DNA from 3 places in the Streptomyces sp. NPDC048734 genome. Region 2 is predicted to be linked to each of the others. Evidence: riboswitches for the same ligand, from Rfam matches in the RefSeq annotation. Region 2 holds a riboswitch; each other region holds the start of a gene.

Region 1 (2,256 bases), on a different contig from region 2:
GCCGTCGCGGACCATCTTCCAGAACTCGGCCCCGTCCGCCGGGTCGGAGAGCGGCAGGTTCACATTGCGCACGCCCGGCAGCTCGACGTCCGGGCCCTCCAGCCTCTGGTCCGCCGCGTTGCGGAAGTCGAAGACCGTGTGCAGGCCCAGTGAGGCCAGGAACGCGGCGTCCTCGTCGGTGGCGTGCGCGAGATGTCCGCTGCGGAACAGCACGCCGTGGCGGACCCGCCGGCCGTCGACGGTCGGCAGGCCGCCCACGTCCCGGAAGTTGCGCACTCCGGCCAGCTCGGGCTCGGTCGACGGGATCTGCTGCGTCACGGGGGCTCCTCCCGGTCGTCGGTCCCGGCCGGCGCGGCTCGACGTGGCCACCGGAACACTTCCCTGACCATACGACATCGATGCCTGGGGCAAACGGGTCCTCGACCAGGCCTTCGAGACCTCCGCGAGCCCTGTTCGAGGCCTCTGCCGGTCCTGTTCGCACCAGGGGGCCGGCGCTCGGGTCCGCCGGTGGAGGCCGCCCCGGGAGGGCCGACCGGGTGCGCACCCGACATGTGGTGACCCCGATGTGCCGGTTATCCGTTCGTGTCGCATCTGAGGCTTCTGTCTGAATTGAAGCCTTCGTTCCAACTCGCTCTGGAATAAGCGGCTCTGGGGATCCGTCACGTGAGCAGCGTCATATCCGTGACCCTGAGTTGTCCGTCATGCTCACGTAATACGGCTGTTTTCCAAGGCTGTTCATCGTGAAACCGGCCCCTTGATTCACGGAAAGTGACCGGGAATTCCTGCCGGGGATCAAGAGAAAGCCTCGGCGAGTACAACCTTCGCTTGTCCCTGTGCGTCGTGGTCGCTTACGTTCCAGACCAATCCGGACGGACGCCCAATCCTGCCGCCGCCCGGAGCCCGCACACTCACCCGTGAACGGCAGGAGCGGGGGACCCACAGGCAGTACCGCCTGTTCCGGTCTCCGGAACGGCTAGGGGTACAGCCGCGCCCCGGCGCGGCCGGACATCTCCAGTCCGCACCCGACAGCTCACCTCGCAGGCGCCGGAGAGGAATTCGTCATGCCCGCCAAGGGTAAGCACCGCCGTCCGAAGCCCCAGCGCTTCACCCGCTCCATCGCCGCCGCCGGAACCGGCGGCGCCGCGCTCGCCCTCCCCCTCATGGGGGCCACCGGTGCGCACGCCGCACCGTCGCAGTCGGCGGCGCAGGCGGTCTCCGCGGTGTCCGAGCTCTCCGCCGCTCCGGAGAAGGCCGCCCAGGCCGTTCCCGTGGCGCAGAAGTCCGCGAAGTCCGCCACGACCTACACGGTGCGTTCCGGCGACTACCTCTCCAAGATCGCGGACGAGCAGGATGTCACCGGCGGCTGGACCCGGCTCTACGCGGACAACCGCGAGGTCGTCGGGGACGACCCGTCGCTGATCCACCCGGGTCTGAAGCTGTCGATCGGCAAGAAGGCCGCGACGAGCACGACCAAGTCGCCGTCCGATTCGTCTGGTTCATCCGGTTCCTCCTCCTTGTCGAAGCAGTCCTCGGGCTCCTCCGCGAAGTCCTCTGAGTCCTCTGAGTCGTCGAAGTCGTCGAAGTCGTCGAACTCCTCTGCGTCCTCGAGGTCGAACTCCTCGGACGTCTCGAAGTCGTCCTCCTCGCGGGCGTCCACCACGCAGGCCGCCGGGAACGCCACCACCGCCACCGGCTTCAGCGTCCCGGTCTCCGGCGCGACCGTCGGCACCCCGTACAAGATGTCCGGCAGCATGTGGTCCAGCGGGTACCACACCGGTGTCGACTTCGTCGTCCCCACCGGCACCTCGCTCAAGGCCGTCGGCGCGGGCACGGTCGTCTCCGCGGGCTGGGGCGGCGCGTACGGCAACCAGGTCGTCATCAAGCTCGCCGACGGCTTCTACGCCCAGTACGCCCACCTGTCCTCGCTCTCCGTCTCGGCCGGCCAGTCCGTCTCCGCCGGTCAGCAGGTCGGCCTCTCCGGCGCCACCGGCAACGTGACCGGCCCGCACCTGCACTTCGAGATCCGCACCGGTGCCGGCTACGGCTCGGACGTCGACCCGGTCGCCTACCTCCGCTCGCACGGCGTCTCCGTCGGCTGACGTACCGCCCGGCCTCCCGCCCGGCACGCCACCGAAGGCCGGCCCCCGCTCCCGGGGGCCGGCCTTCGGCGTTCCCGTACGCACCCACTCACGCGTGCGCACGCACCGGCGCCGGCGCCGGCAGGCACCGGCACCAGCGCCGGCACGCACCGGCACG
Region 2 (2,256 bases):
CCGCGTACGGCCGCTGCTGGAGGTCCTGCGCGGACGAGGGCTCGCGGTGTGCGGACAGGGCGCGCAGCTGTACGACGTCGGAGCGGACCGTCTGCTGTGGTCGGTCGCCCTGGACCGGGAGCTGGCCGAGACGGCGCTCGGCAAGATCGAGGCCGAGGTGGGCGAGGTGTACGCGGCGGTCGACCAGGACGGCGTCGACGGACTCACGCTCATCGAACCGGGCTACCTGATGCCGCACCCGACGCTGCCGGCCCTGCGCGTCGGAACGCGCGACGACCTGTGGTGCGAGCCGATCAGCAAGGTCCTGCTGCGCCATCCCACCCTGTCCGACGACGAGTTGGCGGCGACGGCCCGTTCGGTGGTCGGCTCGCTGGCCACCGTCACGATGTCCGGGCCGGGCACGGTGGAGCTCCAGCCGTGCGGCGTCACCAAGGCGACCGGACTGGCCCTGGCGGCCGAGCACCTCGGACTTCGGCCGGCAGACACGATCGCCTTCGGCGACATGCCCAACGACCTCCCGATGTTCGACTGGGCGGCGCACGGCGTGGCGATGGCCAACGCCCATCCGGAACTCAAGGCGGTGGCCGACGAGGTGACGACGTCGAACGAGGACGACGGCGTGGCCGTCGTCCTCGAAAGACTGTTTCCCTAGTCCGGCAGTCCGGCAGTCCGGCAGTCCGGCGGGGCCCCGTCACCGGGGCCCTCGCCCCCGTGGGCCGGCGGGGGCAGCCGTCAGTAGGCGCCGAAGACGTTGTCGATCGAGCCGTACCGCTGGGCCGCGTAGTTGCAGGCGGCGGTGATGTTGGCGACCGGGTCGTACGGGTCGAAGGCGGTGCCGGCCACGTGGTACGCGGCGAAGGTCGGGTCGATGACCTGGAGCAGGCCCTTGGACGGGATGCCCGCGGCCGCGTTGGAGTCCCACAGGTTGATGGCGTTCGGGTTGCCGGAGGACTCCCGCATGACGTTGCGGTAGATGCCGTCGTAGGTGCCCGGAATGCCCTTTTCGGCCATGATCGCGAGGGACTCGCGGATCCAGCCGTCGAGGTTGTTGGTGTACCCGGCCGTGGTGGTGGCGGTCGTGGTGGCCGCGGAGGCGCTGGTCGAGCCGATGAGCGGGAGGGCCAGCACGGCGGCGCCGGTGGCGGCGGCGGCGAGGGTGCGGGCGAGGCGGGTGCGGCGGTGCTGAACGGCGGCAGGCATGACGAAAGGTTCCTCTCCGGCGCCTACGAGGTGAGCTGTCGGGTTCGGACTGGAAAGTGCCCGGCCGGCCGCCGCGGGGATGCGGCGACGCGACTTCACCCCGAGCCGGCCCGGTACGTGCGTGACGTACGGTCCGGCGACTTACCTGGGTCCCCCGCTCCTGCCGTGCGTGAGTGTCGGTCGATGGGTGCCGGGCGGCGGCAGGATTAGGCGTCTGCCCGACAGGCCGGGAACGTATGCGAGAGCGCATGTCCGGAACAAGTGCCGGATTCACAGATGGTCCCTATTGACCTTGATCAGAGGTGTATGCCCGCTTGATCCTTTGCGTGCGTCAAGCGTCAACTCGCCGACGCGCAAAGCGGAATCACAGATTCCGTGGCGGGTCGGCCGCACGTGTGCGCAGTGAGCCAACTCACCAGCATCCACAAGAGGGGTGAAACGGGCATTGAGTGTGAAGTCCCTTTTAAAGGGGCGCGCATGGGGTGCGTCTTCGCCGGGTCCGGTGGAGCGCCGTCTCGCCGTCCCCCTCTGTGCGCGTGCCCCCTTCCGGTGGGGCCTCGCCGCTGTTGCCGTGGGCGGGTGCGTGCCGAGGTGTGGTCGCGGAGTCGGCCAGGGGTGTGCCGACGGGTGTGCCGGTGGGGGCTCGCTCGTCGGCGGGTGCCGCGCGTGGGCGTACCGGAGGGTTCCGTCGGGCAGACGGATGCGGAGGTGCTCGTGGACCGTCTCGCGGGGGAGCGCGGAAGAGGGTGGGCGGATGCACAGGTACGTGGTCCCCTCCCGCGGGGAGGGTGGGTCCGGCGACCGTGGCCGGGAGGGGGCGAGGTCGGCCGGGCGGGGACGCCGGCCTGTTTCGCCGGCCGTCCCGGCCGCTCGCGCCGGTCGCTCGCGCCGACCGTTCGTACCGATCGATCGGCGACATAACGGGCGCGATCCGGCGCCGTCCGGCCGCTCGGGGGACGCCTCCCGGTCGAGCGAAGTTCGAGACGGGGGGACGTGGGGCCTGTCGGTGATCGAAACGTGACCGGATACGCTGACTTGAGTGAGGGCAGCGACCTA
Region 3 (2,256 bases), on a different contig from region 2:
CGGCGCGCGAGGAGTTCCTCGGTGAGGCGGCTGCCGCGCTCGTAGACACCCGCGACGATGTCGTCCCGGATGGCCGTGCACACCGAGTGCGCCGGAATACGCATGACGGACCTCCGCCTTAATCCCCGTGAAACGTCGACGATTGACGTGTGTTCCGTGACTCTATTGCAATCAGCGGGAATTTCCGATGGCGGGCCGGAATCCAGGGATATTTTTTGGACAGTACGGTCCCGGAAACGACGAAAGCCCCGGCCGTGCGGGCCGGGGCCGTACGATCTGTCGCCGTACGTCGTCAGATGTTCACGCCGTGCTTGCGGAGGTAGGCGGCCGGATCGATGTCCGAGCCGTACTCCACGCCGGTGCGGACCTCGAAGTGCAGATGCGGGCCGGTGACGTTGCCGGTGGCGCCGGACAGGGCGATGCGCTGCCCCGGGACCACCTTCTGCCCCACCGAGACGCCGATGGACGACAGGTGGGCGTACTGGGTGTACGTGCCGTCGCTCATCCGGATCACGACCTGGTTGCCGTAGGCGCCGCCCCAGCCGGCCTCGACGACGGTGCCGAGGCCCACCGCGTGCACGGGGGTGCCGCTGGCGGCGTGGAAGTCGATGCCGGTGTGGCTGCCGGAGGACCACAGCGAGCCGCCCGACCGGTAGCCGGTGGAGACGTGGGAGCCGCTGATCGGCGAGACGAAGGTGTTCAGGCGCTCGCGCTCGGCCGCGCGGGCGGCGCGCACCCGGGCCTCACGTTCCGCCTCGGCCTTCGCCGCGGCCCGGGCGGCGGCCTCCTTGCGCGCGGCCTCCGCCACGGCGGCCTGCTTCTGCGCGGCGGCCTGGTCGTCGATCCGCTCGGCGACCGTGTCGCCGATGGTGACGACCGGGACGAGGCCGGTCTGCCCGACGGCCTTCTCCGCGGCGAGGGCGGGGCTGGAGGCGACGGTGCCGATGACGCCGGTGGTGGTGAGCGCCGCGATGCCCGCCGCGCGGGCGGTGGTGCGCTTCATCCTGCTGGGACGACGGTGCTTCCCGGTGGCGCAAGTGGACGCCATGAAGTTGAGCGGTCCTTTCCTTCCCTCTCGCCTACCGGGTTAGCTGACGGGTTCGGAGCAGGAAGGTCTCCTACGGACCCCCTCGCGGCTCGCGCGGGCGTCCGATTCACCCCAGGGACTGTGTGGTTGGGTCCCCGGCTCCCCTGGCTCGCGCCGTGCGGGGACTCGGCGATGACTGTCCGGTGCCGCGGACGCGGCGCACTGCCTGACGAACAGCCCGGTCGAAACTAGACGCGGCGGCCGTCGATCCCCAAACAGAACGCGGCTTTTGTAGCGCATGCCACAGGGCAGACAGGCAGCCTTTCCCTCAATTCGGACATCAGGGAGCCCTGGTGACGCATCCGTCCACCAGGGCTCCTGTACGCGGCCTCACGGCCGCCGGTCCGCGTTCCTACTCCGCGGAGACGACCTTCACCTCACCGATGCCGAGGGCCTCGACCGGCGCCTTGATCGCGGCCGCGTCACCGACGAGGACCGTCACCAGGCGGTCCACCGGGAAGGCGCTCACGACCGCCGCCGTGGCCTCCACGGTGCCGGTCGCGGCGAGCTGCTGGTACAGCGTGGCCTGGTAGTCGTCCGGCAGGTGCTGCTCGACCTGGTCGGCCAGCGTGCCCGCCACGGCGGCGGCCGTCTCGTACTTCAGGGGCGCCACTCCGACGAGGTTCTGCACCGCGACGTCCCGCTCGGCGTCGGTCAGACCGCCCTCGGCGAGGGTGCGCAGCACCTTCCACAGGTCCTCCAGCGCGGGACCGGTGTTGGGAGTGTCGACCGAGCCGCTGATGGCGAGCATCGCCGCGCCCGAGCCGTCCGGCGCGGACCTGAGGACCTGGCCGAAGGAGCGCACGCCGTAGGTGTAGCCCTTCTCCTCGCGCAGGACGCGGTCCAGCCGGGAGGTGAGGGTGCCGCCCAGGCAGTACGTGCCGAGCACCTGCGCGGGCCACACGCGCGCGTGCCGGTCGGCGCCGATGCGGCCGATCAGCAGCTGCGTCTGGACGGCGCCGGGGCGGTCCACGATGACGACCCGTCCGGTGTCGTCCGCGGTCACCGGAGGCACCGGTCGCGGCTGGGCCGCGGACCCCGTCCAGGCGCCCAGGGTGTCGCCCAGGAGCGCGTCGAGGTCGACTCCGGTGAGATCGCCGACGACCACGGCGGTGGCCGTGGCGGGGCGGACGTGCTTCTCGTAGAAGGCGCGTACGGCGGCGGAGTCG

The links. A riboswitch is a leader RNA that binds a small molecule or an ion and turns the genes downstream of it on or off. The one in region 2 is predicted to bind cyclic di-AMP.
Positions count from the first base shown of each region.
Region 1: linked by a shared signal. The riboswitch ahead of ACGFQC_RS29515 (LysM peptidoglycan-binding domain-containing M23 family metallopeptidase) and the one ahead of ACGFQC_RS08680 (transglycosylase SLT domain-containing protein) in region 2 are both predicted to bind cyclic di-AMP.
Region 3: linked by a shared signal. The riboswitch ahead of ACGFQC_RS16655 (M23 family metallopeptidase) and the one ahead of ACGFQC_RS08680 (transglycosylase SLT domain-containing protein) in region 2 are both predicted to bind cyclic di-AMP.

Region 1 covers NZ_JBICUZ010000014.1:127,235-129,490, forward strand. The annotation lists gene ACGFQC_RS29510 (tyrosine-protein phosphatase) at 1-318, opposite strand, end outside; cyclic di-AMP (ydaO/yuaA leader) riboswitch at 900-1,057, shown strand; gene ACGFQC_RS29515 (LysM peptidoglycan-binding domain-containing M23 family metallopeptidase) at 1,062-2,099, shown strand.
Region 2 covers NZ_JBICUZ010000002.1:759,741-761,996, reverse strand. The annotation lists gene ACGFQC_RS08685 (HAD family hydrolase) at 1-652, shown strand, start outside; gene ACGFQC_RS08680 (transglycosylase SLT domain-containing protein) at 733-1,200, opposite strand; cyclic di-AMP (ydaO/yuaA leader) riboswitch at 1,206-1,386, opposite strand.
Region 3 covers NZ_JBICUZ010000005.1:388,100-390,355, forward strand. The annotation lists gene ACGFQC_RS16650 (GntR family transcriptional regulator) at 1-104, opposite strand, end outside; gene ACGFQC_RS16655 (M23 family metallopeptidase) at 293-1,048, opposite strand; cyclic di-AMP (ydaO/yuaA leader) riboswitch at 1,062-1,229, opposite strand; gene ACGFQC_RS16660 (pitrilysin family protein) at 1,440-2,256, opposite strand, start outside.